Regions from separate parts of the Streptomyces sp. NPDC006385 genome, predicted to be linked through region 2. Evidence: riboswitches for the same ligand, from Rfam matches in the RefSeq annotation. Region 2 holds a riboswitch; each other region holds the start of a gene.
What was found. A riboswitch is a leader RNA that binds a small molecule or an ion and turns the genes downstream of it on or off. The one in region 2 is predicted to bind cyclic di-AMP.

Region 1: linked by a shared signal. The riboswitch ahead of ABZ078_RS18950 (NlpC/P60 family protein) and the one ahead of ABZ078_RS20540 (C40 family peptidase) in region 2 are both predicted to bind cyclic di-AMP.
Region 3: linked by a shared signal. The riboswitch ahead of ABZ078_RS18590 (NlpC/P60 family protein) and the one ahead of ABZ078_RS20540 (C40 family peptidase) in region 2 are both predicted to bind cyclic di-AMP.

What each region holds. Positions count from the first base shown of each region.
Region 1 covers NZ_JBEXQG010000022.1:4,757-15,009, forward strand. The annotation lists gene ABZ078_RS18945 (NAD-dependent epimerase/dehydratase family protein) at 1-793, shown strand, start outside; cyclic di-AMP (ydaO/yuaA leader) riboswitch at 936-1,110, shown strand; gene ABZ078_RS18950 (NlpC/P60 family protein) at 1,167-3,041, shown strand; gene ABZ078_RS18955 (sugar ABC transporter substrate-binding protein) at 3,369-4,373, shown strand; gene ABZ078_RS18960 (LacI family DNA-binding transcriptional regulator) at 4,439-5,440, opposite strand; gene ABZ078_RS18965 (TIM barrel protein) at 5,644-6,603, shown strand; gene ABZ078_RS18970 (sugar porter family MFS transporter) at 6,615-8,039, shown strand; gene ABZ078_RS18975 (Gfo/Idh/MocA family oxidoreductase) at 8,065-9,081, shown strand; gene ABZ078_RS18980 (sugar phosphate isomerase/epimerase) at 9,078-9,947, shown strand; gene ABZ078_RS18985 (cytochrome P450) at 9,954-10,253, opposite strand, start outside.
Region 2 covers NZ_JBEXQG010000024.1:108,687-117,399, reverse strand. The annotation lists gene ABZ078_RS20580 (adenosylmethionine--8-amino-7-oxononanoate transaminase) at 1-707, opposite strand, end outside; gene bioB (biotin synthase BioB) at 718-1,935, opposite strand; gene ABZ078_RS20570 (8-amino-7-oxononanoate synthase) at 2,084-3,211, shown strand; gene ABZ078_RS20565 (DUF397 domain-containing protein) at 3,263-3,490, opposite strand; gene ABZ078_RS20560 (helix-turn-helix transcriptional regulator) at 3,500-4,378, opposite strand; gene ABZ078_RS20555 (ATP-binding protein) at 4,592-5,050, shown strand; gene ABZ078_RS20550 (LysR family transcriptional regulator) at 5,054-5,977, opposite strand; gene ABZ078_RS20545 (LysE family translocator) at 6,068-6,682, shown strand; gene ABZ078_RS20540 (C40 family peptidase) at 6,736-7,209, opposite strand; cyclic di-AMP (ydaO/yuaA leader) riboswitch at 7,213-7,422, opposite strand; gene ABZ078_RS20535 (hypothetical protein) at 7,763-8,071, opposite strand; gene ABZ078_RS20530 (ATP-dependent Clp protease proteolytic subunit) at 8,079-8,713, opposite strand, start outside.
Region 3 covers NZ_JBEXQG010000021.1:48,870-59,122, reverse strand. The annotation lists gene ABZ078_RS18630 (hypothetical protein) at 1-913, shown strand, start outside; gene ABZ078_RS18625 (DoxX family protein) at 1,305-1,823, shown strand; gene ABZ078_RS18620 (hypothetical protein) at 1,875-2,126, opposite strand; gene ABZ078_RS18615 (PspC domain-containing protein) at 2,113-3,546, opposite strand; gene ABZ078_RS18610 (PspC domain-containing protein) at 3,689-5,014, shown strand; gene ABZ078_RS18605 (response regulator transcription factor) at 5,011-5,730, shown strand; gene ABZ078_RS18600 (NlpC/P60 family protein) at 5,771-6,838, opposite strand; gene ABZ078_RS18595 (hypothetical protein) at 7,383-7,736, shown strand; gene ABZ078_RS18590 (NlpC/P60 family protein) at 7,821-8,987, opposite strand; cyclic di-AMP (ydaO/yuaA leader) riboswitch at 8,995-9,148, opposite strand; gene pcrA (DNA helicase PcrA) at 9,641-10,253, shown strand, end outside.

The DNA of each region.
Region 1 (10,253 bases), on a different contig from region 2:
GTTCCTCATGCCGGAGCGGATCAAGGACGGCCGGCGGGACATGGTGGACCCGGCCCTGCTCGGCACGCGCAACGTACTGGCGAGCATCGAGCGGTCGCCCACGGTCGAGAGGCTGGTGTTCACCTCCACCGTCGGCGCGATCTTCGGCGACTACGCCGATGTCCTGCACATGACCGACGCAGTGCTGTCGGAGCGGTACTTCAACACCACCAGCACGGTCGAGAACAACCCGTACCACTACGCGAAGACCGTCGCGGAACGCGCGGCCTGGCAGGCGGAGGCCGCCCAGGACCGCTGGCGCATGGTCTCCGTCAACCCCGGCCTGATCCTGGGCCCTTCACTCACCCCCACCTCCCGGTCCGGCAGCCTGTTCCTGCTGGAGGAGCTGTTCAAGGGCTACTTCTTCTACGGCGCACCGGACTTCAGTTTCACCACGGCGGACGTGCGCGAGGTGGCCGAAGCGCACGTGGCGGCGGCGGAGAACCCGGACGCGAAAGGGCGTTACATCGTCGCCGATCGCACCATGACGTCCTTCCACGAGATGTCCCGCATCATCCGGACCCGGTACCCCCGCGACCTCCGCCTCCCGCGCACCGCGCTCCCGCACTGGCCGGTAAGGATCCTGGGCCCCGCCTTCGGACTGACCCAGGACTACATCCGCAAGCACCTCGGCATCCGGTTCCGGGTGGACAACAGCCGCAGCGTGACCGAACTGGGCATCACCTACCGTCCGATCGAGCAGACCCTGCTGGACCACTACGAGGCGTGGCGGAATCAACGCGGTGCGAAGTGAATTCGGTGGTCTCCGCGCCGCGAGCGTCGAAGGTCACAGAAACGTATCGGACATTTCACACGTCAATCTTCACGCGGGGCACACAAGTTCGTTAGGTTACGGCTCAGGCCGCACGACGATCTCTGGCGAACCCCGTCGGGACGTGCGCCCTCCGCCGAGTCCGGTGCGCCCGCAGGGGTCACGGGAGCCGGGGACCCAACCGAACTTGGGGTGAATCGGCCCAACTGCCCTTCGGGGCAAGGGCCGTAGGGCACACCTTCCGGAAACGACCGCCCGAACCCGTCAGCTAACCCGGTAGGCGGAGCACGGAAGGAGTACGTCGCCCATGGCGCCGGAACGCACGGCGCGTCCGGGGGCTCTCAGCCTGCCCGGCATGCGCAATTCCGCACTCGCGTCGGCGGCCCTCACCTCTGTGGCCCTGCTCGCCCAGACGGCCAACGCCGCCCCCTCCCTCGGGGACGAGACACCGAGCCGCGAGGAGGTCAGCCGAAAGGTCAGCTCCCTCTACGACCAGGCCGAGTCCGACACGGGCACCTTCAACGCCACCCGCGCGGCGTCGGCGGGATCACGAGGGCGTGCCGACCGGCCGACCGACGCCGGACGCGGGCCGGACGCGCCTGCCGGGAACGACGACACCAGGCGCGGCGACACCAGGCGCGGCGACTCCGCGCTCGACAGGGTCGCCCGGCAGTGGTTCGACGCCGCCCGCTCGAAGCTGGGTCCGACGGTTCCGGCGACGCTGCCGAGCGACAAGCCGGAGCGGCCCGGCGGGACACGGTCCGCGCGCCCCGCCGAGCGTGCGGTGGCGGACCTCACCGACCTCGGGCGGGCCTCGTCCGGCCGCCCCGCCCTGGAGCCGCCCGCCGCGCCGGCAGCCGAGCTGACGTCCGCTCCGGCCACCGGATCGGCTGCCGTCGCGGAACTGACGGCCGGCCCCATCGCCGCCCTGCCGGCCCCTCCGGAGACATCGCACACTCCGGCTGACCAGGCCACGCAGACCGCCCTTGCCCTGCCCGCCCCGGCCGCGCCGCCCGCCGAACCGGCGGCCGAGATGACGGCCGAGTCGCGGCAGCGGTCCGCGCTGAAGGCGACCAAGGAGCAGAACCAGCGCAAGATCGACCGGGCCCGCGCACTGCTGTCGGCGTACATCGAGCAGCAGAACACACCACCAACGGCGATCGCGCCCCAGCCGGCGACGCCGCCGGCCACGGACACCTGGAGCACCCCACCGGCCTTGCCGGCCGACACCGGGACCACGACACAAACCCCGGCCACCGCCACCTGGAGCACCACACCGGCCCCGACCACCGACACCTGGGGCACCACACCGGCCTTACCCGCCGACACCTGGGGCACTACACCCACCCCGGCCACCGACACGTGGAACCCCACACCAGCCCGGCCCGTCGCCGACACCGGGACCACGACACAAACCCCGGCCACCGACACCTGGAGCACCACACCGGCCCTACCCGCCGACTCCTGGGGCACCACACCCACCCCGGCCACCGACACGTGGAGCACCACACCCACCCCGGGCACCGACACCCGGAGCACCACACCGGCCCTACCCGCCGACACCTGGAGCACCACGCCCACCCCAGCCGCAGACACCCGGAGCACCACACAAACCCCGGCCGCCCCCGCCCCCTGGCCCGCCACCCCAGCCCCACCCCAGTCCGCGACCGGCACACAGTGGCAGGTCCTCCAGGACCTGCGGTCGGCCGACGGCCTCGCCGCGGCCCCCGCCGACACGACGGCGTGGTCCAGCACGGCGAGCCTGCCCCTCGGAGCCCCCGCCCCCGCTCCCACCCCCACCCCCGCCCCCGCTGTCACCACTCCCAGCCCGCCCGCCCTGGCCCCGAGCAGCCCCGCCCCAGCGGCCGCACCCCAGGACACGCGAGCCGTGCGGGCCCTGGACTTCGCCCGCGCCCAGCTCGGCAAGCCCTGTGTCTGGGGCACGACCGGCCCGGACGCGTACGACGGCGCCGGCCTCACCCAGGCCGCTTGGAAGGCCGCCGGGATCACGCTCCCCCGCACCCCGCAGGAGCAGGCGACCGCCGGCCGCGGAATTGCCGTCACCTCCGCCGAACCCGGCGACCTGGTCCTCTTCCACGCCGGTCACGTCGGCATCTGCTCCGGAAACGGCATGATGATCCACGCCCCCGGCCCCGGAGCGGTCATACGCGAGGAGTCGATGCACTACGCAGGTGAGTCGGCGATCCACAGCGTGATACGACCCGCCTGATCCGGCCGCCCTCGGCCGCTCCTACTCCGTCCCCACCCCGCCCTCACAGGGCGGGGTGGTCCTGTTTCGCGCCCGGTGACTCCTCGCCCGCCCGCCCGGCGCTCCCCGAGCCGCACGGCCCAGCGGCGCCGCGCCGCGCGCACTCTCCCACCTTGGATTTGTCGATACGTCCTGACAAGCCCATTGACATCGCCTCCGGACCGCCGCATAGTACCTGCCACTAGAGCGCGCTAGTGAAGCGCTCCAGCCGTATCCAGCGGGCGGTAGACCCGTGACCTCCCCCCACCTGAGAACCCGCCCTGATCAGCACAGTGAGGTGCATGGGACATGCGCAGTCATCACAGAGCCGCCGCCGTGGCCGCCGCCGTCGTGGCGGGCGCCCTGCTCGCCACCGGATGCTCCAGCGGCTCCGGCGGCAAGAAGTCCGAGGAAGGCGCTGCCGAGGCCTCGGCGGGCAAGGCCACCACGCCCCGGATGACCGTGGCCATGATCACCCACGCCGCCCCCGGCGACACCTTCTGGGACCTGATCCGCAAGGGTGCCGAGGCCGCCGCCGCCAAGGACAACATCAAGCTCGTCTACTCCAGCGACCCCAGCGCCGGGACGCAGGCCAACCTCGTCCAGAACGCGATCGACCAGAAGGTCGACGGCATCGCCCTCACCGCCGCCAAGCCCAGCGCCATGAAGGCCGTCGTGGCCAAGGCGACGTCCGCCGGCATCCCCGTGGTCGGCTTCAACTCCGGCCTGGACAACTGGAAAGAGCTCGGCATGCTCGAGTACTTCGGGCAGGACGAGAACATCGCCGGTCAGGCCTTCGGTGAACGCCTCAACGAGAGCGGCGCCAAGCACGCCCTGTGCGTCATCCAGGAGCAGGGACAGGTCGCCCTGGAGTCCCGCTGCGCCGGCCTGAAGAAGGGCTTCAAGGGCAAGACCGACATCGTCTACGTCAACGGCACCGACATGCCGTCCGTGAAGTCGACGATCACGGCCAAGCTCCAGCAGGACTCCAGCATCGACCAGGTCGTCACCCTCGGCGCCCCCTTCGCCCTGACGGCCGTGCAGTCGGTGGCCGACGCCGGCGCCAAGGCCAAGGTCGCCACCTTCGACCTCAACAAGGAACTGGTCACCGCCGTCCAGGACGGCAAGGTCGAGTTCGCCGTCGACCAGCAGCCCTACCTCCAGGGCTACCTGGCCGTCGACTCGCTGTGGCTGTACAAGACCAACGGCAACTTCAGCGGCGGCGGCACCGCCCCGGTCCTCACCGGACCCGCCTTCATCACCAAGGAGAACGTCGACGCGGTCGCCGAGTTCGCCGCGAAGGGAACGCGGTAACCCCAAGGACAGGCGAGGCCGGCCGTGACCGCGACGGGGCACGGCCGGCCTCGCCACCGCGACTCTCAGGCCGGCTCCCGCGGGGCCGGCCCGCTCGTGCCCCGGACGACGAGCTTCGGGTCCAGTACCGCCTCGCGCGGCTCCAGTTGCCGGTCCTCCAGCCGCTCCACGGCGAACCGCACCGCGTTCTCGGCCATCAGCACGGAGTCCTGACGGACCGTCGTCAGACCGATCGGCATCAGGTGGGACAGGTGGCTGTCGTCGTAGCCGATGACGGACATGTCCCGCGGGACCTCGATCCGCGCACGCGTCAGGGTCATCAGCAGGCCCATCGCGCAACGGTCGTTGCCCGCGAGGACCGCGGTGGGCAGCGGCAGCCCCCGGTCGCGCTCCGCCACGAGCAGATGGCCCGTCTCGATGCCGGACTCCTCGGTGTGGGCGCCGGGGATCACTCGCGCCTCGGACTCCAGACCGTGCCTGCGCATGGCGGCCCGGTAGGCGCGGCGCCGCTCGGCGGAGCCGGGGCCGCGCCCGCCGTCGATGTGCACGATCCGGCGGTGGCCCAGTTCCACGAGGTGGTCCATGGCCTGCCGTACGCCCTTGCCCTCGGCGCTGTGCACGAAGTCCACGCGCGCGTGCGGCACACGGCGGCTGACCGAGACGGTGACGGTGCGGTGTCCGAGTTCGTCGAGGTAGGCGGGTTCGGCGTCGGGGCCGAGCAGGATGACCGCCTCGCAGCGGTGGCCGAGCAGCGCCTCTATCGCCTTCTCCTCGCTGCGGCCGTGGGCGGCGGCGGAGAGCAGGACGTCGTAGCCGAGCCGCTCGGCCTCGGGGTAGATGGCGGCGATCAGGTCCGTGTGGAAGGTCTGGTGGACGGTGAACATCACGCCGAGCGTGCGGCTGCGGCCGCGTGCGAGCAGCCGGGCCGCGCTGTCGGGCCGGTAGCCGATCTCGTCGGCGACCCGCAGGATCCGCTCGCGGGTCTCCTGGCCCGCTCCTGGCTGGTTGCGGAAGACGATCGAGACGAGCGCCCGGGAGACGCCCGCCTTCGCGGCGACATCCGCCATCGTGGGCCGCTGCCTGCTCGGTTCGTCCACCTGTGCACCCACCCTTCGACGCCGCTCACCTTGACGGCGCCTCGAAATCTCCCGGCAACAAGCTATTGACATGACATTTGGACCAGGGTCATCGTACTCGGACTAGAGCGCTCTAGTAGAGCGCGGAAGAACATTCGTCCACTGACTTCCGTCCCCTCCCCGAAGGACACGTCATGGCAACGGCGCCAACCTCGCTCCGCACCACCGCGGGCAACCTGTGCCTGGGCTCGGCCCCCGACTCCTGGGGCGTCTGGTTCCCCGAGGACGAGCACCAGGTCCCGCACACCCGCTTCCTCGACGAACTCGCCGCGGCGGGATACGAGTGGCTGGAGCTGGGCCCGTACGGCTACCTCCCCACCGACCCGGCCGTCCTCGCCGAGGAGCTCGCCGTACGCGGCCTCAAGGTCTCCGGCGGCACCGCCTTCGGCGCGCTGCACCGTCCCGATGCCTGGGACGAGATGCTCGCCCACGTCCGGCAGGTCGCCACGCTGACCGCCGCGGCGGGCGCCCACCACCTCGTCCTCATCCCGCCCATGTACCGGGACGAGAAGACCGGCGCGTTCACCGAGGCGCCCGAGCTGACCGCCGAGCAGTGGGCGGGCTTCGGCAAGGCCGCCGACCGGCTGGGCAAGCTGCTGCTCGACGAGTACGACGTACGCCTGGTCATCCACCCGCACGCCGACAGCCACATCCAGACCCAGCCGGAGATCGAGCGGCTGCTCAACGAGTCCGACGCGCGCTACACCAACCTCTGCCTGGACACCGGGCACGTCGCCTACGGCGGCGGCGACAACCTCGACCTGATCCGCCGCTTCGGCGAGCGCGTCGGTTACGTCCACATCAAGCAGATGGACCCCGAGATCCTCGCCCAGGTCCACACCGAGAACCTCTCCTTCGGCGAGGCCGTCAAGCGCGGCGTGTGCGTCTCGCCGCCCGCCGGTGTGCCCAAGCCCGCCGACGTGGTCGCCGAACTCGCGAAGCTCGACGCCGAGTTGTTCGTCATCGTCGAGCAGGACCTGTACCCGTGCGCCCCCGAGGTGCCGCTCCCGATCGCCGTCAGCACCCGTGAGCACCTGGCCGGCTGCGGCCTGACGGGCACCCGGCGCCCGAAGCTCACGGTTCTCGACCGATAAGGAGGCGGCCCATGGACGTCAGGGACAACACGGCGCAGCCCCCCGCCACCGTCACGGACGACGCCCCGCCGGCGGTGACCCGCAGGCTGCGGCTGATCACGGTCATCGCCACCTTCGGCGGACTGCTGTTCGGCTACGACACCGGCGTGATCAACGGCGCCCTGCCCTACATGACGGAGGACCTGGGGCTCACCCCGGTCACCGAGGGCATGGTCACCAGTTCGCTCCTGCTCGGTGCCGCGCTGGGCGCGGTGGCCGGCGGCCGGATGTCGGACGCGCGCGGACGGCGCCGTACGATCCTCATCCTCGCGGTGCTGTTCTTCGTCGGCGCGCTCGGCTGCACGCTCGCGCCGACCACCGCCGTCATGGTGGTGGCGCGGTTCGTGCTCGGCCTCGCGGTGGGCGGCGCCTCGGTGACGGTGCCGGTCTACCTCGCGGAGGTCTCGCCCGCCGAGCGGCGCGGCGCACTGGTCACCCGTAACGAACTCATGATCGTCAGCGGTCAGTTGCTGGCGTTCACCTCCAACGCGATCATCGCCCGGGTGGGCGGGGAGTCCGGCGGGGTGTGGCGCTGGATGCTGGTGATCGCCACCCTCCCGGCCGTGGTGCTGTGGTTCGGCATGCTGGTCATGCCGGAGAGTCCGCGCTGGCTCGCCTCCAAGACGCGTTTCAGCGAGGCCCTGGAGGTGCTCCGGCAGGTGCGCTCGCGGCAGCGCGCCGAGGCCGAGCTCGCGGAGGTCTCCGCGCTCGCCGTCAAGGAGGACCAGGAGCGGCTCGGCGGCTGGCAGGACATGAAGGCCACGCCCTGGCTGCGCAAGCTCATGTTCGTCGGCTTCGGCATCGCCATCGTGCAGCAGATCACCGGCGTCAACACGATCATGTACTACGGCACCGAGATCCTCACGGACGCCGGCTTCGCCTCCGACAGCGCGCTCACGGCCAACATCGCCAACGGTGTCATCTCCGTGCTGGCCACCTTCGTCGGCATCTGGCTGCTCGGCCGTGTCGCCCGCCGACCCATGCTGATGGTCGGTCAGATGGGCACGACCGCGGCCCTGCTGCTGATCGGCGTCTTCTCGCTGGCGCTGCCGGCCGGTGACGGCCGTGCCTACGCCGTGCTCGCCATGACCGTCACCTTCCTCGCCTTCCAGCAGGGCGCGATCTCGCCGGTGACCTGGCTGATGCTGTCGGAGATCTTCCCGACGCGGATGCGCGGTTTCGGCATGGGCGTCGCGGCCGTGGTGCTGTGGCTGACCAACTTCGTGATCGGGCTGGTCTTCCCGTCGCTGGTCTCCGGCATCGGGATCTCCAACACGTTCTTCCTGTTCGTGGTGGCGGGCATCTTCTCGCTCACCTTCGTCAAGCTCTACGTCCCCGAGACGAAGGGCCGCTCGCTCGAAACCCTCGAAGCCGAACTCCGGGCTCGCTTCTCCTGACCCACCGTCCGAAGGAAAAGGAACAATGACCGTACGTGTAGGCGTCATCGGCGCCGGCTGGATCGGCAAGGAACACATCCGGCGCCTCACCGAGACCGTCACGGGTGCCCGTGTGACCGCGGTGACCGACATCGACGCCGCCCGCGCCGAGGAGGCCGCGGCACCGGTCGGCGCGCGTGTGCTGCCCGACGGCGCGGCCGTGGTCGCGGCGGACGACGTCGACGCCGTCCTCGTGACGTCCTGGGGCCCCACCCACGCCGAACACGTGCTGAACGCGATAGCCGCGGGTAAGCCGGTGTTCTGCGAGAAGCCCCTGGCCACCACCGCCGAGGACTGCCTGAAGATCGTCGAGGCCGAGACGGCGCACGGCCGCCGCCTGGTCCAGGTCGGCTTCATGCGCCGCTACGACGCCGGATACCGGCAGATGAAGCAGGTCATCGACTCCGGCCGGATCGGCGAGCCGCTGATCGTGCACTGCGCCCACCGCAACCCCACCGTCCCGGAGTCGTACGTCTCCGGCATGGCCGCCCTGGACACGGCCGTGCACGAGGTGGACGTGCTGCGCTGGCTGCTCGACGACGAGATCGTCTCCACCCAGGTGGTCACCCCGCGCGCCACGAGCAAGCGGTTCGCGCACCTGAAGGACCCCCAGATCATGCTGTTCGAGACCGCCAAGGGGGTCCGGATCGACCTGGAGGTCTTCGTCAACTGCCAGTACGGCTACGACATCCAGTGCGAGGCGGTCGGCGAGGAGGGCCTCGTCCGGCTGCCCGACCCCGCCGCGGTCGGCGTCCGCACCGCCGGACAGCACAGCACGGAGGTCCTCACGGACTGGGTGGGCCGCTTCCGGGACGCCTTCGACACCGAGTTCCGCGAGTGGATCGCGGGCCTCGCCGCCGGCAGCGAGCCGACCGGGCCCTCGGCCTGGGACGGCTACGCCGCCACCGTCATCACCGCAGCGACCGTCGAGGCCCTGGAGTCGGGCCGCGTCGTCGCCACCGACCTCAAGCCCCGCCCCGCCTTCTACGGAGGTGCCGCGTGAAGATCGCGCTCGACCCCTACATGCTCCGCTCGCTGCCCATCGACGAGATGGTGCGCACGGTCGCCGAACTCGGCTACGAGTACATCGAGTTGTCGCCCCGCGACGACTTCATGCCGTTCTTCCTGCACCCGCGTGCCGACGACGAGCGGATCGCGGAGCTGAAGAACGCCCTGCGCACGCACGGCGTCCAGCTCTCCTCGGTGCTGCCGCTGTACAAGTGGTCCTCCCCCGACGAGACCGAGCGGCAGGCCGCCGTCCGCTACTGGAAGCGGATGATCGAGATCACCGTCGACCTCGAATGCACGCTGATGAACTCGGAGTTCAACGGCCGCCCCGAGCGCGCCGCCGAGAGCGAGGCGGCGTTCTGGCGCTCGATGGAGGAACTGCTTCCGGTGTTCGAGCGCGAAGGCATCGCTCTGAACCTGGAGGCGCACCCGGACGACTTCTGCGAGGAGAACACCCCCGCGGTCGACCTGGTCCGTGCGATCAACAAGCCCTGGGTGAACTACCTCTACTGCGCTCCGCACACCTTCCACCTGTCCGGCCCCGCGCAGGTCGGCGCGGACATCGCGGCGATGATGCGCTACGCCGGTGACAAGCTCCAGCACGTGCACATCGCGGACTCCTTCAACCACAAGGGTTCGTCCGGCCTGCGCTACATCCTCAACCCGCCCGGCACCCCGGCCCGGATCCACCAGCACCTGGACATCGGGCAGGGCGAGGTCGACTGGGACGTGTTCTTCGGCACCCTGCGCGAGCTGAACTTCGACGGCGTCGCCACGTCCTGTGTCTTCGCCTGGGAGGAGCGGGCCAAGGAGTCCTCCGCGTTCATGCTCGACCGCATCCGCAAGGAACTGGCGGCGTAAGGGGGTTCACGCGGCCTTCAGGGCGAGCGGCAGCGCGCCGAGACCGCTGAGGAAGTTGGAGTAGACGGGCTTCGCGGGGCCCGTCTGCTCCATGTCCGCCACGAGGTCGCGCAGTCCGGCCAGCACGGCACGGATCTCCGCCCGGGCCAGGTAGGCACCGAGGCAGAAGTGCGGGCCGTAGGCGAAGGTGACGTGCTTGTTGGGGGTGCGATCCAGGCGCAGCGCGCCGGGCGCGTCGAAGATCCGCTCGTCGCGGTTGGCGGAGGCGTTCCAGACGGTGACGATCTCGCCCGCCGCGATCGGCCG
Region 2 (8,713 bases):
GCCTCCCGCAGCACCCGCAGATACGCGGGGGAGTGGAACCGCATCCCGCCCGCGCCCTGCACGACCGGCTCGACGATCACGGCGGCCAGTTCGTGCGCGTGCCGCTCGATCAGGGAGCGCAGACGGTCCGCGTACGACTCCTCGTACTCCGCCGGCGGCGGGTCCGCGAACACCTGGCGCTGGAGCACCCCGGTCCACAGCTCGTGCATCCCGCCCTCGGGGTCGCACACCGACATCGGCTGCCAGGTGTCGCCGTGGTAGCCGCCGCGCCAGGTCAGCAGCCGCTGCTTGCCGGGACGGCCCAGCGAACGCCAGTACTGCAGGCACATCTTGACCGCGACCTCCACCGACACCGATCCGGAGTCGGCGAGGAAGACATGCTCCAGGCCGTCGGGTGACATGTCGACAAGGAGCTTCGCCAGGCGTACGGCGGGCTCGTGCGTGAGCCCGCCGAACATCACATGGCTCATGCGCGACAGCTGCTCGCGCGCGGCCTCGTTGAGCACCGGGTGGTTGTAGCCGTGGATCGCCGACCACCAGGACGACATGCCGTCGACCAGCTCGCCCGAGCCGTCCGCGAGCCTGAGCCGCACGCCGCTCGCCGACCCCACGACGAGTGGCTCGACGCGGCCGGGCATGGGGCCGTACGGATGCCAGACGTGCCGTCGGTCGAGGTCGAGCAGTTCGGGCACGGTCAGGTCGGGCATGGGGTGCGGGTCAGGCATTGGGCGCGAGGTCCGTTCCGGCGCCCCGGCGGCGTACGGCGACCAGGTCGGTGCGCGGCTCACCGGCCGGCGCGGCAGCGGCCGTACCGCACACCCCACCCCCCTCGTGCGACCCACACCCGGCGCTGTCCTGCGATCCGCACCCGGCGCTCTCCTGGGACCCGCAGCCCGCGCTCGCGTGCGAGCCGCACCCGGCCCCGGCCGTCGCCCGGTGTTCAGGCAGCGTCACCTGGTCGGTGCCCTCCACCTCGAACCCGGCGTCCGCGATCATCTCCAGGTCGGCCTTGCCCGCCTGGCCCTCGCTGGTGAGGTAGTCACCGAGGAAGATCGAGTTGGCCAGGTGCAGGGCGAGCGGCTGCATCGTGCGCAGATGGACCTCGCGGCCACCCGCGATCCGCACCTCGACGTCCGGGCACACGAAGCGCACCATCGCCAGGATCCGCAGGCAGCGCTGCGGGGTGAGGTTCCACTCCTTGCCCAGCGGGGTGCCCTCGAACGGGATCAGGAAGTTGACCGGTACCGAGTCCGGGTCCAGCTCGCGCAGCGAGTAGACGACGTCGACCAGGTCCTCGTCGCTCTCGCCCATGCCGGCGATCAGGCCGGAGCAGGCGGACAGGCCCGCCGCGTGCGCCTTCCGCACGGTGTCGACGCGGTCGGCGTAGGTGTGCGTGGTGGTGATGTCCCCGTAGGTGGACTCCGACGTGTTGAGGTTGTGGTTGTACGCGTCCGCGCCCGCCTCGCGCAGCCGCTCCGCCTGACCGTCGGAGAGCAGACCGAGACAGGCGCACACCTCGACGCCCTCGTTCTGGTCCTTGATCGCCTTGATGGTCTCGGAGACCCGGTCCACGTCACGGTCGGTCGGACCGCGCCCGGACGCCACCAGGCAGACCCGCTTGGCACCTCCCGCCAATCCGGCGGCCGCTGCCTCGGAGGCCTGATCCGGCTTGAGCCAGGTGTACTTGAGGATGCCGGCGGTGGAGCCGAGCCGCTGGGAGCAGTAGGAGCAGTCCTCCGGGCACAGGCCCGACTTGAGGTTGACGAGATAGTTGAGCTTCACCCGTCGGCCGAACCAGTGGCGGCGCACCTTTCCGGCCGCGGCCACCACATCGAGCAGGTCGTCGTCGGAAGTGGCGAGGACGGCCAGCGCTTCCTCGCGGGTCGGCAGCTCGCGCCGAAGCCCCTTGTCCACCAGCGTGTTCAGCAGGTCCATGGGGACTGATCCTGTCCTACGGAACCGCTTCGGGCCAAGGTAGGGATCACACAACACACGCCGTTCGAGGTGTGGGTATTGCCACACCATGGGTCACCGGTCCTGCCGCTAGTGTCTGTCCGCTACCTACAAAAGCCCCGGAGGACCCATGGCGTTCGGCTGGATCGACGAGCAGGCGGAGCTGCGCCGCCGCGCCGGACTCGTACGGACGTTGCGCCCCCGCCCCGCCGACTCCCCGCTGCTCGACCTCGCGAGCAACGACTACCTGGGCCTGGCCCACCACCCCGAGGTCGTCGAGGGCGCGGCGCGGGCGGCGCGGACGTGGGGCGGCGGCGCGACCGGTTCCCGGCTCGTCACCGGCACGACGGAGCTGCACGCCGAGCTGGAACGCGAGCTGGCCGACTTCTGCGGCTCCGAGGCGGCGCTGGTCTTCTCCTCCGGCTACGCGGCCAACCTCGCCGCGGTCACCGCGCTGGCCCCGCACGGCTCCCTGATCGTCTCCGACGCGGGCAACCACGCCTCGCTGATCGACGGCTGCCGACTGGCCCGCGGCGCGACCCAGGTCGTCGCACACGCCGAGCCGGACGCGGTGCGCAAGGCGCTGCGGACGCACGACGGCCCCGGGGTCGTCGTGTCCGACACCGTCTTCTCGGTCGACGGCGACGCCGCCCCGCTGGACGGGCTCGCCGACGCGTGCCGGGAACACGACGCCGGGCTGGTCGTCGACGACGCGCACGGCCTCGGCGTGCTCGGCGACGGCGGCCGCGGCGCCCCGCACGCGGCGGGACTCGCGGGCGCCGCCGACGTCGTCGTGACGGTCACGCTGTCCAAGTCGCTCGGCAGCCAGGGCGGTGCCGTGCTCGGCCCCGCCCGGGTCATCGACCACCTGGTCAACGCGGCCCGGACGTTCATCTTCGACACGGGCCTCGCCCCCGCGGCGGCGGGCGCGGCCCTCGCGGCACTGAGACTGCTGCGCCGTGAGCCGGAGCGTGCCGCGCGGGCCCGCACGGTGGCGGGCGACCTGCACACCCGGCTGACGACCGCGGGTCTGGAAGCCGTACGTCCGGACGCCGCGGTCGTCTCCGTGCGCGCGCCGTCCCCGGAGGAGGCCGTCGCGTGGGCGGCCGACTGCCGTGCGGCGGGACTCGCCGTGGGCTGCTTCCGTCCTCCTTCCGTTCCCGACGGCATCTCACGGCTGAGGCTCACCGCTCGCGCGGACCTCTCCGAGGGGCAGATCGAACGCGCTGTACAGGTGATCAGCGAGACACGACCATGAGTCGGCGTGACACGGCCGTGCGCCAGGTCGGTCAGATTCGGTCGGAAGGTGTCAGGACTGGAACGCGGCCGTGAAACCCGCCCAGCTCTCGGGGGAGAAGAGCAGCGCGGGTCCGGCCGGATCCTTGGAGTCGCGCACGGCGAGCAGCCCGGTCCAGGGACCGGAGCGCGTCCGCGCCGTCTCGACGCAGTTGTTGGCTCCCGTGCTGTAGCTGCTGCGCAGCCATCGAACACCGAGCAGATCGGTACTGGAAGATACGTTCCGAGGCAGTGCGGTCATGGTGCCTCCTTACGCGCCGCCACCCAGCGCGGCGATGTAATCCAACGATTCCTCGGGCGAAAGGGCGTGGATCCGAAGGGCGTTGAAGGCCTCCGCGTAAGCCCGGAGGTCTTCTTTCCGTTCGAGATAGAGGCTACTCGTCAAGTGGTCGAGAACAACCACATCCAGATCAGAAGTGCGCGGAAATGAGAAGATAACGAAAGGCCCGGTGATGCCGATATGTTCCCCGGCCGCGAACGGCAGCACCTGCAACCTGACGTGCGGCAGCCGCGCCGCCTCCCTCAGCCGCCCCAGCTGCCGCGCCATCACCTCGGGCCCGCCGATCTCCCGGCGCAGCACCGCCTCGTCGAGCACCGCGCTCAGCCGCAACGGCGGATCGGCGTGCAGCACGTCCTGCCTGGCCAGGCGGACCGCCACCAGCGCGTCCAGGCGTTCGTCGGCGGCGTCGGCCTCGTCGGCGACTCCGCTCACCGCGGCCCGGGTCACCGCCCGGGCGTACTCCGGCGTCTGGAGCAGCCCGGGCACCACGGAGGTCTCCAGCGTGCGCATCGCGCTCGCCTGGGACTCCAGGCTGATGAAGTCCCGATACGTCGGCGGCAGCACTCCGCGGTACGCGTGCCACCAGTGATGCCGGCCGCCACTCTCGTCAGAGCCCGCCAACACCAGCAGCAACTCGCGCAGTTGGGTGTCCCGTACGCCGTACGCGTCCAGCAGTAACCGCACATCGGCCGGTTTCACCCCGCTGGAGCCGGTCTCGATCCGGCTCACCTTGGACTGGTGCCAGCCCACCAGCCGGGCCGCCTCACCACTGGTGAGTCCTGCCCCGGTACGCAACGCACGCAGTTCTGCGCCCAGTTTCCGGCGGCGCACCGCGGGACCGTGCTGCATGGGCAACTCCTTACTCCAACCGAGCCGCCCAAATACGCTCTGCCGTCGCAGAGTTCACCGCTTCGAGCGACAGATATATGCATATCTTGGTGGATCGCCGCCCCTGACGGGCGCGGTAATGGCAGTCTGGCGACGAAGCACCAGTCCGGGACCGTACTCGAACCATCCGCTCCGTGTCGGACTGCGGTCCCGTCGGAAAGGGACGACGTCGCCATGGCAGATCACCTGGAAGCATCCGTCACTCTGCCGAGCGATCCCGCCTCGGTCTCCGCGGCCCGGACGTACGTGGTCACCACCCTCGCGGAGTGGGGCCTGCCACCGGACACGGAAGCGGCCGACACCATCCGGCTGATCGTCTCCGAACTCACCACCAACGCCGTACAGCACACCCTCGGACAGTCACCCACCTTCACGGTGGACATCGAGCTCGACCGTGACGAACACCTGCGCATCGGCGTGACCGACAGCCACCCCCGCTTCCCCAAACGGCTGCCGGCCGCCGTCCAGCAGGACAACGGCCGCGGTCTGGTCATCATCCGCTGGCTGACCGCGGAGTGCGGCGGCAAGCTCAGAGTGCGGCCCACCCGCGAGGGCGGCAAGACGGTCTCCATCGAGCTGCCGTGGACCGTACCCGCGGCGCGGGTGCCGGCGGTGGGACAGCAGGAGCCGTGACCCTCAGGGCTGCCGCGGCTGTCGGGCGCGCCCGAACGTGCCGCGCAGCAGCGCCCGGAAGGCATCCGCGGCCGGCGCCGCCTCGTCCCCGCGGAAGGCGACCGAGATCGTACGGCGCAGCTCTCCGCCTTCCAGCGCGCGCACCCCGACCGGAGTGACCGACGTCCGCGCCACCATCTCCGGTACGACCGCCACCCCGAGCCCGGCACTGGCCAGCGCGCACACCAGCAGGTACCCCGGCGTCGGTACCAGCACCGAGGGCGCGGCACCGGCCCGGGCCAGCACCGCCTCGACGCCCCGCCGGGCCGGAGCGTCCGGCGCCATGCTGATCAGTGGCTGACCGGCGAGCTCGGCCAGCGGCAGCCGGGCGGTCCCGCTGGTGAGGGCGTGGCCCGGAGCGGACACCAGGACCAGCTCCTCTTCGAGGATCGGCTCGACGCCGACGGAGGACGGCAGCGGGACCGGGGCGCCCGGTTCATAGGCGTGGGTCAGCGCCAGATCGACCTCACCGGCGGCCACCGCGGTGACACCGGCCGACGGTTCGTAGTCGGTGACGGTCAGTTCCACGTCCGGATGCGCGCGGCGGAAGGCGCTGAGCACCGGGGGCAGAAGATGGATGCCGGCGGTCTGGAACGTGCCCAGCCGGAGGGTCCCGCCCGACAGGCCGGTCAGCCGGGCCAGTTCGTGCCGTGCCCGCTCCAGCTCGTCGAGCACCCGCCGGGCCCGCGCCACCAGGAGCTCTCCCGCACCCGTGAGCCGCGCCCCGCGATGATGCCGTACGAGCAGAGCGGTGCCCGCCTCGCGCTCCAGCTTGGCGAGCTGCTGGGAGAGCGCGGGCGTGGTGTAGCCGAGCCGTTCGGCGGCCCGGGTGATCGAACCCGCCTCCGCTACGGCCACCAAGGCGGCGAGGCGGGTCGGGTCGTACATGCGGGCCCCTGTCTGCCTTAAGGAATGCTTTAGGGCTTCCCAGGATATTCGACATACCTACTGAAGGCCCCCGCACGGCACGCTGGCGGCATGGACGCTCAGCTCCTCGCCTTCACCGGGGTCTCCGCCGGCCTGGTCGCCATGCCCGGGGCGGACTTCACCGTCGTCGTACGCAACGCCCTCGTCTCCCGCCGGGCCGGCGTCGCCTGTGCGCTCGGGATCGGGGCCGGGCTGCTGGTCCATGTGACGCTGGCGGTGGTGGGAGTCGCCGCGGTCCTGGCCGCCGTGCCGGCGCTGTTGCGGGCGCTGCAGGTGGTGGGCGGCGGCTATGTGCTGTACCTGGGTCTCCGGACGCTGCGGCAGCCGCACACCGACGTGGCCGACCCGCGCGAGGATTCCACCGCGCGACCACTGCGGCAGGGCTTCGTGACCAACGCCCTCAACCCGAAGGCGTCCCTCACCTTCCTCAGCGTGCTCCCGCAGTTCGTGCCCGCGGGCGCTCCGGCGCTGCCCAGGACCCTGCTGCTCGCCCTGATCGTGCTCGCGATCGCGCTGGTGTGGTTCCAGGTCGTCGTCCTGCTGGTGGACCGGCTCGGCAGATGGCTGCGCAGGCCGCGCGCCGCCCGGGCGGTCACGGTCGGCACAGGCGCCGCACTGACGGTCTTCGGCCTGGCGCTCCTCGTGGGGCCGCTGTCGGCCCTGTGAGGCCCCAGGGGCGGTGACGGCGCGTCAGGACGCCCTCACCGCCCCCGGGAAGGTCACTTGACCCGGCCGTACCAGACGCTCCTGGTCCAGATCTTCTGCAGCCTGACGACATCCCCGCTCTTCGGGGAGTGCCAGATCTTTCCCTTCCCGGCGTAGATGCCGACGTGGTAAACGTTCGACCCCGAGTGGAAGAACACCAGGTCTCCGGCCTTGCGGTTCTGCGCGGAGATGTGGCGGGTCTTGTTGTACTGCTGGGCCGCCGTACGGGGCAGCTTCTTGCCCGCCTTCTTGTACGAGTACAGCGTGAGCCCGGAGCAGTCGAACCTGTGCGGCCCGGTGGCACCCCACTTGTACGGGGAGCCCTTCTTGGAGGCCGCGATCTGGAGGGCCTTCGTCGCCGGCGTCGCGGCTTCCGCCTCGGAGGCGAAGCCGGGGGCGACGACGGTGCCGCCCACCGCGGCGAGGGTGAGAGCCGAGGCCGTACCGGCCCGGGCCATGAGCGACGGGACACGATTGAGCGCTGTCATGCGCAACCCTTCGTCAGCCGCCTGTGAAGGATGACCTGTCGGATTCGGGCTGGCGAAGTTGCCCGGCCGCGTTGCCGCGGCTTCACCCCAAGGGTTGCTCGGCTCGAACGAACGTCCGCTCCGGCGACCCGTCTTGCTCGGGTCCTCCACTCCTGCCGATCCACTCCGTCGACCGGTCATCCGGGCGGCGGCAGGACTCGGCGTCCGCTCGGATCGCCCCGCCGCTGTGGCGGGGGCTTGTCGTCAGACAGGGATCTTGACGCACGGATGAACGAAAAGCCCAACGGAACCGGGTATTTGTGGCGTTGCTCACCACTCACCCGTTCGGGTGGACACCCTCGTGTCCGGGCGGGTGTCCAGATGTCCGAGGAGCCTCGGACCAGCGGCGGAGCGCTCAATTCCACTTAGTGTCGACGGCCGTTGCGCAACTTGGAGGGGCGCGCAAACGGAGACATAGATACACCGATGGGGGGTACATCGTTTGGTCCGTTTCAGTGCGGATCCGGACGGCTCGTCAGAGGGCCGAGACGTCCGGATCGGTCTGGACGGGTCGTCAACTGTCGGAGCGCGGCGGCACCGTGACGCGAGCCGTGCGGCGTTCCCCGTCCAGCACGCGCAGCGCGCGCGCCAGCGTGGGCGCGTGCAGCTCCGTCTCACCCCGCTGGTGCATCAGCGCCAGCGCGTCCCGCAGCGCGGCCGCCTTGGCCACCAGCGCCTGGGCGGCGCGCAGTCCGCGGTAGGTGTCGCCGTACTGGGCCGGGTTGATCCGGCCCAGCAGGTCGACCACATCGAGGTAACGGTCGATCAACTCCCCCTCCGCGCGCGTCAGCGCGGGCAGGGGCGGCAACTCGGGTGGGAGCACCGACCGGTCACCTCCCCGTGGGCGGGGCGAGGGTGGCCTTGCGGCTGGGGATGATCCGGTCGACCAGCCCGTACTCCAGCGCCTCCTGGGCGTCGAGGATCTTGTCCCGCTCGATGTCGGAGGCCACCTGCTCGCGGCTGCGCCCGGTGTGCTCGGCGAGCATCTCCTCCAGGCGGGTCCGAATACGCGTCAGTTCGTCGGCCTGGATGGCCAGATCGCTCGCCTGGCCCTGCACCGGCTCCGGCAGCGCCGGCTGATGGATCACCACCCGGGCCCCGGGCAGCGCGAAGCGCTTCCCCGGTGTGCCCGCGGCCAGCAGCACGGCGCTCGCCGAACCGGCCTGGCCCAGGCAGATCGTCTCCACGTCACAGGCGACGAACCGCATCGTGTCGTAGATCGCCGACATGGCGCTGAACGAGCCGCCGGGCGAGTTGATGTACAGCGAGATGTCCTGATCGGGGCCCTTGTGCTCCAGATACATGAACTGGGCCATCACGTCGTTCGCCGAGATGTCGTCGATCCGGGTGCCGAGGAAGACGATCCGCTCCTCCAGCAGCTTCGAGTACGGGTCCTGCGTCCTGGTGCCGGAACTCGTGCGCTCGGTGAACTCGGGCAGTACGTAGCGGGCGGACGGTCGGGTCA
Region 3 (10,253 bases), on a different contig from region 2:
GGCGGCGCGTACGGCCGGGCTGCTGGCGGCGCTGGTGACGGCCGGGGCGCTGACCGCGGCGTCGTGGTTCCACCGGGCGCGGGGTGGGGCGCTGGCGCCGGTCATCGGTGAGGACAACCGGCTGTCCACGTCGCGCGCGGTGGCCGGGGCATGGGTGCTGTTCGTCGCGTACGCCGTGCTCGTGCTGGTGGGGCGGTTGGCGGCGGCGTCGGGGCACGCCGAGCGCGATGCGCTGATCGCCGGTCTCGAACTGGGGCGGGGTGCCGGTGTGGTGACCGTGCTCGCCGTGGTGTGTGCGATCGCGGTGCTGGTGCGGCGGGTCGTCGGGGTGCGGGTGCTCGGGCAGCGGTTGCAGAAGGTACGGGCGGACCGGCCCAGGGCGGCGGATCTGCTGACGGACGACGCGGGGCGGGGGACGTTCGCGGACATCCAGTACGTCGTGATCGGCGGGGTCGCGCTGCTGTTCGCGGCGGTGCGGTTGGCCCGGCGGCCGGATCAGTTGCCTGATCTGCCGTGGGGATTGGCGGTGGTGGTGCTCGTCTCGGCGGCGACGTACCTGGCCGGGAAGTACGCGGAAGGGGGCCGGCCGGTGATCCTCTCGGTGGTGCGGGCGCGGGAGGCGGGGGATCTGGACGCGCCGATCCGTACCGGGGACGACATCGAGATCCGGGGGGCCGGGTTCGTGCCGCCCGGGGCGCAGGCGGCGGACCGGTTGTCGCGGATGGTGGTGCGGATCGGGGCCGTGCATGTGCATGTGCCGTTGGTGCCGGTGGCCGGGGGGTTCAGCAACCCGACGGACGCGGTGCTGAGGGTGCCGGTGCCGGCGGATGTGGAGCCGGGTCGGGTGGAGGTGCAGGTGGTTACGGCGGCGGGGGTGGAGACGAATCGGTATGCGATTGATGTGACGGAGTGACAGTTGCCTCCGGCGGTTGGGCGGGGGTGCCTGCGGTGGCCTGTGCCGGTTTGGTGGGGGTGCGCGTTGACGCCTGCGGCGGCCCGCGGGTGTCCGGTGGGGGTGCGTGTAGCGCCTGCGGTGTGTGGTGGGTCGGGGCCGTGTGGGGGGTGTCCGTCCTCGGACCGGCGGTTGGTGCATTGCCGGGAGGTGCCGTGTCTTGACGACGGCCACTGCGGGCGACCATCCGGTGCGCCACTTTTCGGCGCAGGGACGCGGGGTTTCCCTCGGGCGGGTCTGGCCGGACAATACGGGGCGCAACAGTTGAGCGGCGCAGCCATTGCGTACGTATCGTTTTGTGAGGGGTCAGGGCACGGCGGGCGAGAGGCGGCTACGGGCGATGACTCACGGTATGCACACGGACACGCACATCCCGCCCCTCGGCGGCGGCCGAGGCTGGCGGGACAACGCCACCCGTTACGCACTCCTTCCGCTCCGCGTCTTCCTCGGCGTCACCTTCATCTACGCGGGCCTGGACAAACTCACCGACAGCGCCTTCATGAAGGAGGCCGGTTCGGGCTCGATCGGTGACATGATGCGTGCCGTTCGTGACTCCGCGGCCATTCCGGCGCTGGTCGACATGGCTTTGAAGAACCCCGTCGCTTTCGGCAACGTCATTGCCATCGGTGAGCTGGCCGTCGGTATCGGCACGCTCATCGGGCTGTTCGCCCGTTTGGCGGCGCTCGGTGGTGCGCTCATCTCGCTCAGCCTGTGGTTGACCGTGAGTTGGGCCTCCGATCCGTACTACTACGGCAATGACCTGGCCTATTTGATGGCTTGGCTGCCTCTGGTGCTCGCGGGCGCCCCGATGCTGTCCGTGGACGCCGCACTCCGCTCCCGGCGACGGCAGCGGGCCGGAGGCCACCGGTAACTCCGGTCGGTGGGGCTACCGGTGGCGGGCGCGAGTCCGCGCCTCGACTGGTCAGTGCGGGGCGTCCGGGTCGGCGTCCGGAGGTGTCGTGGCGGGTGTGCGGGGCGAGCCGCGGCGTCTGCGTATCCCGTGTGTCAGGACTCCCACCGCGCCTGCCAGGAACAGGCCGCCGACGACCAGCGGGATCACCGCGAACCACGGCGCCTCCCAGGCACCGCCCGCGTCACCGGCGTAGACGATGCCCGTGAGGGTCAGGAAGGTGCCGGCCACCAGCCTTCCGGGCTGGAACTCATGACGCAGCACGGCTCACCTCCGCCTGTCCGACGCCGACGCTGAGATCGAGGTCCAGCGTGCCCGCCTCCTTGGTGCCCGTGGTCGGTGTCAGGGTCAGCTCCTTGTGCTTGCCCGGTGCCACGTCCACGTCCTGTCTGTCGTCGCCCGGCAACTGGATGTCGCCCACCCCCACGTCGATGCTGAGTCTCACGGTCACGTCCTTCGGGACGATCACCTTCAGGCGGCCCATGCCCACGTCCGCCCGTGTGGTCACCGTCCGGCCCTCGGTGAACCGCACCCGGCTCAGGTCCAAGGTGCCGACGCCCGTGCCGAGGTCGTAATGCTGCCGTACGTCCGCCACGGCCGCCGGCCGCCAGTTCCGTTCGACCCAGCGGGTGCCGATGTCCCCGGGCAGTGCCGCCGAGGCGGCCAGGAGGCCCGCGGTGATGATCGCCAGGAAGATGGAGCCCGCTCCTGTGCGGCCCAGGAACGCGCTCACCGCTATGCCCAGTCCGATCACGAGCAGGGCGCAGGCCAGTCCGGTCTGCAGGCTGGTGCCGAGGGCGTGGTCCTCCCAGGTCGCGCTCGTGCCGAGGGCGCCCGCCAGCAGAGCCAGGAGGAACACCCAGCCACCGATCCAACGCGGGCCGCGTGGCTTCGGGCCAGGGGGACGGCGGGCGCGTATGTCCTCGCGGCTGTTCCAGGTGGTGCCGAGGCTGATGTTGACCGCCGCCGCGATGTCGCGGTCACGGGAGTCGCGAGGACCCCACAGATAGCCCGTGCCGCCCTCGTGAGTGCCGTCCTTGACGATGGGGTCACGCCACCAGGAGGGGTAGGCGGAGGGGGCAGGCGGTGCCTGGGCCTCCGGCGGGGCGTCGGCGACGGCCTGGGCGGCGAGCGGGTCGGGATCGGGGGCGCTGCGGTGCCGCGACCAGTACCCGGCGCCCGCGAGGAGGAGGGAGAGAACCACGGCGAAGACCAGCACGCCGCCGTTGCTCAGCAAGGTCAGGAACACGCCGCAGCCGATCAGCGCGAACAGCACGGCCGTCAGCGCCTGGCCGTCCACGCGGCCGGTCAGCAGCTTGCGCACCTCGTTCTCCTCCTCGTCGTCGTACGGGACGAAGAGCCAGGCGAAGCCGTAGAACAGGAGGCCGATGCCGCCGGTCGCGGAGAGCACGGCGAGGGTGATCCGAAAGATCACCGGGTCCATGTCGCACTGCCGACCGAGCCCGGCACACACGCCGGCCAGCATCTTGTGCCGCCGGTCGCGCCGGAACCTGTGCGGCGGGTCGACGGCGCCCGCTTCCGTGGGCGCTCCTGTTTCCGCGCCCGCGTGTGCGCGCGGTTCCTCACCCGCGGCGCGCGCGGACGCCGCGTCGGGCCGGGTGCCCGCGGGGGGCACGGCGTCCGGCTCGGGCACGGAGTCCGCGGCGTGCTGGTGATCAGTCATGGGTCCATGGTGACGGGCGGGTCGGCGGGATGGGAGTCGGAACGACCCTGGTCGGACCCTGATATCGCCCTGAGGCGGGTGCGGGGGAAGTGTGCGAGGCGGCGGGTTTCGAAGATCAGGGGAGTCTCGGGGGCCGACCCTGATGCCCCGGCCGGCCGGGCGTGTGAACATCGATGGCATGCCGGAAGCCGCAGCAGCGCCACTCGTCGAACCGCGGCCGCCGCGCAAGCTCTACCGCAGCAGCGACGGACGCTGGCTCGGGGGCGTGGCGCGGGGGCTCGCCGGACATCTCGGCCTGCCCGTCATCTGGGTGCGGCTGGTGTTCGTCGGCCTGTTCATGGCGGACGGCCTCGGCGCGCTGCTGTATGCCGCGTTCTGGTTCTTCGTGCCGCTCGGCGTCGGCGGTGTCGACGCGCAGAAGCCGTCCCCCTTCGCCACCGAGACCGCGGCCGACGGCCGCCGCAGACTCGTCGCCCGCAAACCGGACAAGGGGCAGATCGTCGCGCTGCTCCTCATGGTCGTCGTGGCGATGATCTTCGTCGGCAGCGTGGACCTGGGCAACGGCGCCAAGGCATACCTCCTGCCCGCCGTGCTCGTCGGCGCGGGCGTCGCCCTGGTCTGGCGCCAGGCGGACAACGCCCGCCGGGCCCGCTGGATGGAGGTCGGCCGGCACCGGCGCACCCTCACCCTGCTGCGCGCCGCGGCCGGCGTCGTCCTGGTCACGGCCGGCGTCTCCGGCATCTTCGTCCTGCAGGGCTCCGCCGCCCACCTCGGCTCCGTCCTGCAGGCGGCCCTGGCGGTCCTCGTCGGCATAACGCTTCTCGCGGGCCCGTACCTGGTCCGGATGACCCAGGACCTCTCCGAGGAGCGCCTGATGCGCATCCGCGCCCAGGAGCGCGCCGAGGTCGCCGCGCACGTCCATGACTCGGTGCTGCACACCCTGACCCTGATCCAGCGCAACGCGGAGAACGCGGGCGAGGTCCGCCGTCTCGCCCGCGCCCAGGAGCGCGACCTGCGCACCTGGCTCTACAAACCCGAGGGCACCGGCAAGGACGAGGCCGACGAGCCCGCCGACCTCGCCGACGCGGTCCGGCGCAACGCCGCCGAGATCGAGGACAAGCACGGCGTCCCCATAGAGGTCGTGGTCGTCGGCGACTGCCCGCTCGACGAGAAGATCGGCGCACAGATGCAGGCCGCGCGCGAGGCGATGGTGAACGCCGCCAAGTACGGTGGCGAGGGCGGCGCCGTGCAGGTCTACGCCGAGGTGGAGGGGAAGACCGTCTTCGTGTCCGTCCGGGACCGTGGTCCGGGCTTCGACCTCGACTCGATACCCGCCGACCGCATGGGCGTCAGAGAATCGATCATCGGCCGCATGGAGCGCAACGGCGGTACGGCCCGGCTCCGGGCGGTACCCGGTGGCGGCACGGAGGTCGAGCTGGAGATGGAGAGGGCGGAGAAGACGTCATGAGCGAGCCGACCGAGGCGAACGAGCCGGTGGAGCCGACCGACGGGGGCGCGGCCGAGCGGCATGTGCGCGTGGTCCTCGTCGACGACCACCGCATGTTCCGTACGGGAGTCCAGGCCGAGATCGGCCGGACCGAGCAGACCGGCGTCGAGGTCGTCGGCGAGGCCGCGGACGTCGACCAGGCGGTCACGGTCATCACCGCGACCCGGCCCGAGGTCGTCCTCCTCGACGTGCACCTGCCCGGTGGCGGCGGGGTCGAAGTCCTGCGCCGGTGCGCCGCGTTGATGGCGGACACCGAGCGGCCCGTCCGCTTCCTCGCGCTGTCCGTCTCGGACGCGGCGGAGGATGTGATCGGGGTGATCCGGGGAGGCGCGCGTGGCTACGTCACGAAGACGATCACGGGCACGGACCTGGTCGACTCCGTCTTCCGTGTCCAGGACGGCGACGCGGTGTTCTCGCCGCGTCTCGCCGGCTTCGTGCTGGACGCCTTCGCCTCCACCGACGCTCCGCCGGTCGACGAGGACCTCGACCGCCTCACCCAGCGCGAGCGTGAGGTGCTGCGGTTGATCGCCCGTGGCTACGCCTACAAGGAGATCGCCAAGCAACTCTTCATCTCGGTGAAGACGGTCGAGTCCCATGTCTCGGCGGTCCTGAGAAAGCTCCAGCTGTCCAACCGGCACGAGCTGACCAGGTGGGCGACGGCACGGCGCCTGGTCTGAACCCCGCCCCCACGGCCCCCCAGGGCCCTGCCCGGCCCGCTCACACCACCCGCGTGGCCCCCGCGAACGGCATCTCGTCGAGCGGGGCGACCCGGACCGGTGCCGAGGGGTTCGGGGCGTGGATCATCTGGCCGTTGCCGATGTAGAGGCCGACGTGGCTGATGCTGGAGTAGAAGAACACCAGGTCGCCCGGGAGCAGTTCGGAGCGGGAGACGCGGCGGCCGGCGTCGATCTGGGTGTAGGTCGTTCGGGGCAGGGAGAGGCCCGCTGAGCGGTAGGCGGCCTGGGTGAGGCCGGAGCAGTCGAAGGCGTCCGGGCCGGTCGCGCCCCAGACATAGGGGCTCCCCAGCTTGGAGTAGGCGTACGAAATAGCGGCCGCGGCGCGGGAGTTGGGGGCCTGCGCCGTGGCGGAACCGGGGGGCGTCAGGGCGTCGCGACCGCCGGTGGAGGAGCGGGCGGCGCGGTCCGTGCCGCCGCTGCTGCGCAGGCGGTCGCGTTCCTCGGCGGTCAGTCGGGCGAGCAGGTTCCGGGCCGCGTCCAGCTTGCCGGTGATCGTGTTCTTGTGCCGTCGCAGTTCGGCCTGGCGGGACTTGAGGGAGGACAGTTCGACGCGTGCCGCCCCACGCAGTTGCTCGATCTCCCGTAGCTGCTTGCGGACGCTCGCGACGGAGGCCGCCTGCCGGTTGCCGGCGCGTTCGGCGAACTCCGCCCCGTCGAGGTAGCGGTCGGGGTCGTCGGAGAGCGCGAGCTGGAGGGCCGGGTCCAAGCCGCCGTCGCGGTACTGGGCCGCGGCCATCGAACCCAGCGCGTCCCGGGCCGAGTTGAGCTTCGCCGTCCTGCGGGCGGCCTCGTCCTGCAGCGTCCTGATCCGCCGCTCGGCCCCGTCCGCCTGCTCCTTCGCGCCGTTGTACTTCTCGGTGGCGACCTCCGCCTCCTGGTACAGCTTGTCCACCTTCGCCTTGACCTGCGCCGGTGTCAGCCGCGGCTCGGCGTGTCCGGTCCCGTCGAACCCCGTCGCCGTCGCCGCGCCCGCCAGGGCGATGGTCCATGCCGTGCGGGCCGTGTTGCCGCCGACCGAGCGTTGACGGGGTTTTCGGTGCGCTGCCATGGGGACTGCACGTCCTTTCGTACGACCGCCTCGTCCCGTACGTCCGCCAGGGCAGCGGACGTATGACGCCCCTGGGGGAAGCGGCGGGCGTATGAGCGCCTGGGAGAGCGGACGTACGACCGCCCGGGGGCGGGTCACGCGTCCGGCGGCGGCTCACACAGGGGGAGCGGGCCGCCGCCGGACCTTTCTCGGCGGTGGTGTCCGACTGCCGCCCCTGGCCCGGGCGGCGGTGGGGAGCCGGTCACCTGGTGGAGGACGCTAAACCTTGCTGTGACGGGTCGGTGACGCGTTGTGCGGAAGTGCCGGGAGCGGACCGGGGGTGACCGTAAGTGACCGTGATCCCTGGGCGAGGACGGCGGGTTCACGCGGAGTGCTGACCGATGTGGCGGTTTCGGGAGCCGTGGGAGTGGTGGGGTGCTATGGGGTGCATATATGCAAGATCACTGAGTGTCGCGGTGAGGGAAGGAAGGTGGCGCGGTGACGGTGAGTGAGGGGAGTGGGGCGGTGTCGGATGGTCGCGCGGCGCTGATTAGGCTCCGGCTCCATGGACGTACTCATCCATCTCTTCGTCGGCCTGCACATCATCGGCATCGCCGCGCTGCTCGGTGGTTTCCTCACCCAGATGAAGGCGATGGGCCAGGGCACCGCCCGGTTCGTCCCCGCGATGCTGCACGGCGCGCTGACCATGCTGGTCACCGGGGTGATCCTCGTCGGCCTCAACCAGGCGGACGACCAGTCCGTCGACAACATCAAGATCGGCGTGAAGCTGGCGCTGCTGATCGTGATCCTCGGACTCGTCTATGTGAAGCGGGACGAGGACAAGGCGGACAAGAGCCTGTTCGGACTGGTGGGGCTGCTGACCATGGCGAACGTCTTCATCGCTGTGCTGTGGACGTGACCTCGGCGTAGGCCGTACCGCGCTCCGGCGGTGGACGCCTCACGCGCGCGTGCTCGATGACGACGGCACGCGCGCGTGCGTGTGTCAGGCCGGGCGGACCACGCTGTGGATCGACGACTCGCCGTCGTAGTAGACCGACTCCTCGCGGACGTAGGCGCCGGGCTTCGGGGCGTGGATCATCATGCCGTTGCCGATGTAGATGCCCACGTGGGTGACATCGTCGTAGAAGAAGACCAGGTCGCCGGGCTGGGCGTTGGAGAGGGAGACCGTCGTGCCGGCGTCGACCTGGTCGTAGGTGACGCGGGGGATGTCCACGCCGGCGGCCTTCCAGGCGGCCTGGGTGAGGCCGGAGCAGTCGTAGGAGTCGGGGCCGGTGGCGCCCCAGACGTACGGCTTGCCTATCTGGGCGCGGGCGAAGGCCAGGGTCTTCTCGGCCTTGGTGGCGTACGAGGAGTCCGGCACGGACGAGTCCGAGGCGCTCGATTCGGACGACGACCCGCCGCTCTCCTGCCGCTGGGCGGCCTCCTGGCGCTGACGCTCGGCCTCCGCCTGTTGCCGCGCCAGCTCCGCCGCCTTGCGTGCCGCCTCCTCCTGCTTGCGCTTCTCGATCGCGGCGAGGCGTTCCTTCTCCCGCGCCGTCAGCTTCGAGAGCAGGTCGCGGGCGTCGGAGAGCTTCTTCTGGACGGTGGCCTTGGCCGTTCGCAGGTCGTTCTGCGACTCGGTGAGCGTCTCGAGGCTCTGGCCGGCCTCCTGGCGCTTCTTCATCGTCGCGGACTGCTGGGTGAAGTACTCGTCGACCGTTTCCTTCTGACGACCGGTCAGGCGGTCCATGAGCTGGGTCTGGTCGAAGTAGTCCTGCGGGGTGTCCGCCAGCAGGAAGGTCGCCGTGTCGGGGGCGGCGGCTCCCGTGCGGTACTGGGCGGCGGCGTTGCGGCCCATTTTCTCCCGCGCCTCGTTGAGCCGCTGGGTGCGCTTGGCGACGTCGTCGAGGAGGGTGTCGACGCGCTTGCGCTGCTTCGCGGTCTTCTCCTTGGCCGCGTTGTACTTCTCGGTCGCCGACTCCGCCTGGCGGTAGAGGTCGTCGACCTTCTTCTCGATCTCTTCGAGGCTCGGCTTGTCGTCCGTCGAGGGGCTCGCGTCGGCCGACTGGGAGAGCAGCGCCACGGAGGTGAGGGCCGCCGTGGCGAGGGCGGGGGTCCGTATGCCTGCTACGCGCGTACCAGCGGGACGCGACTTGCGGTGCGACGCCAAGGGAGGCGACTCCTTCCACGTTCCGCCTACCGAGTTAGCTGTCGGGTTCGGGCGGGTGGTTCGGAAGGGTTGCCCTACGGCCTGTCCCGAGCGGGATCGGGCCGATTCACCCCAAGTTGGGTGGGTCCCCGGCTCCGGCTGCGCGGCGGCGTGCCGGACTCGACGGAGGCCGCGCGAATCGGCGACGTTCGCCGGAGGGGGTCGTACGGCCTGTCGGGCACGGTAGCCAACTCGTGTGGCGCCTGTGAAGGTTGATGTTCGATATGCCCGATACATTTTCGTGACCTCGGGTCAGGTGGTCGCCGACCGTGGTCGATCGGGCGGGGTGTGTCGCCACTTGTGTGGATATGAGGGGTGCTGGTGCATGTCGTCCCCCGGTGGCGGCTTTCGGTCGTCTCGTGGGCGGGGTAGCTCGATCGTGTGATCGTCACTCGTGGGCTTGGGGTGACCTGCGCTCGGGGTGGCCAGTGATGCGTGGAGCGGCGCCGCCGGCCGGGGTGGGGGGCGGGGGGCGGTCACGGATTGTGGGCGGGTGGTTCCGGAAGGTGAGGGCGGGTTGGGGTGGCAGGTTCGGCGGGTTCCGGGTGTCGAATCGGGCGATGTTCTCGGGGCGGCGGCGGGCTGTCAGTGGGGCGCCCTAGACTCGGAGAGCGATGAGCAGCCTCTTTGACGACAGCTTCCTGGCGGACCTCCAGGCCCCACGGGCCCACGAGGAGGAACCCCCGCCGCCGCCCGAGGACGATCACGCTCCGGAGCCGGTTCCGGACGATCTGTTCGGCGGGAAGTTCGACGTGCCGCCGGACCGGGACGCCTACTACCGCGACGGCGCCCCGCGCCCTGCGCTCGACGCGGCCGCGCTGCTGGAGGGGCTGAACGACAACCAGCGTGCCGCCGTCGTCCACTCCGGCACCCCGCTGCTCATCGTGGCCGGCGCCGGCTCCGGCAAGACACGCGTGCTCACCCACCGCATCGCCCACCTGCTGGCCGAGCGGAACGTGCATCCGGGGCAGATCCTCGCGATCACCTTCACCAACAAGGCCGCGGGCGAGATGAAGGAGCGCGTCGAGCAGCTCGTCGGGCCGCGCGCGAACGCGATGTGGGTGATGACCTTCCACAGCGCGTGCGTGCGCATCCTGCGCAGAGAGAGCAAGAAGCTCGGGTTCACGTCATCTTTCTCGATCTACGACGCCGCCGACAGCAAGCGGCTGATGGCGCTCGTCTGCCGGGATCTCGATCTCGACCCCAAGCGGTTCCCGCCCAAGTCCT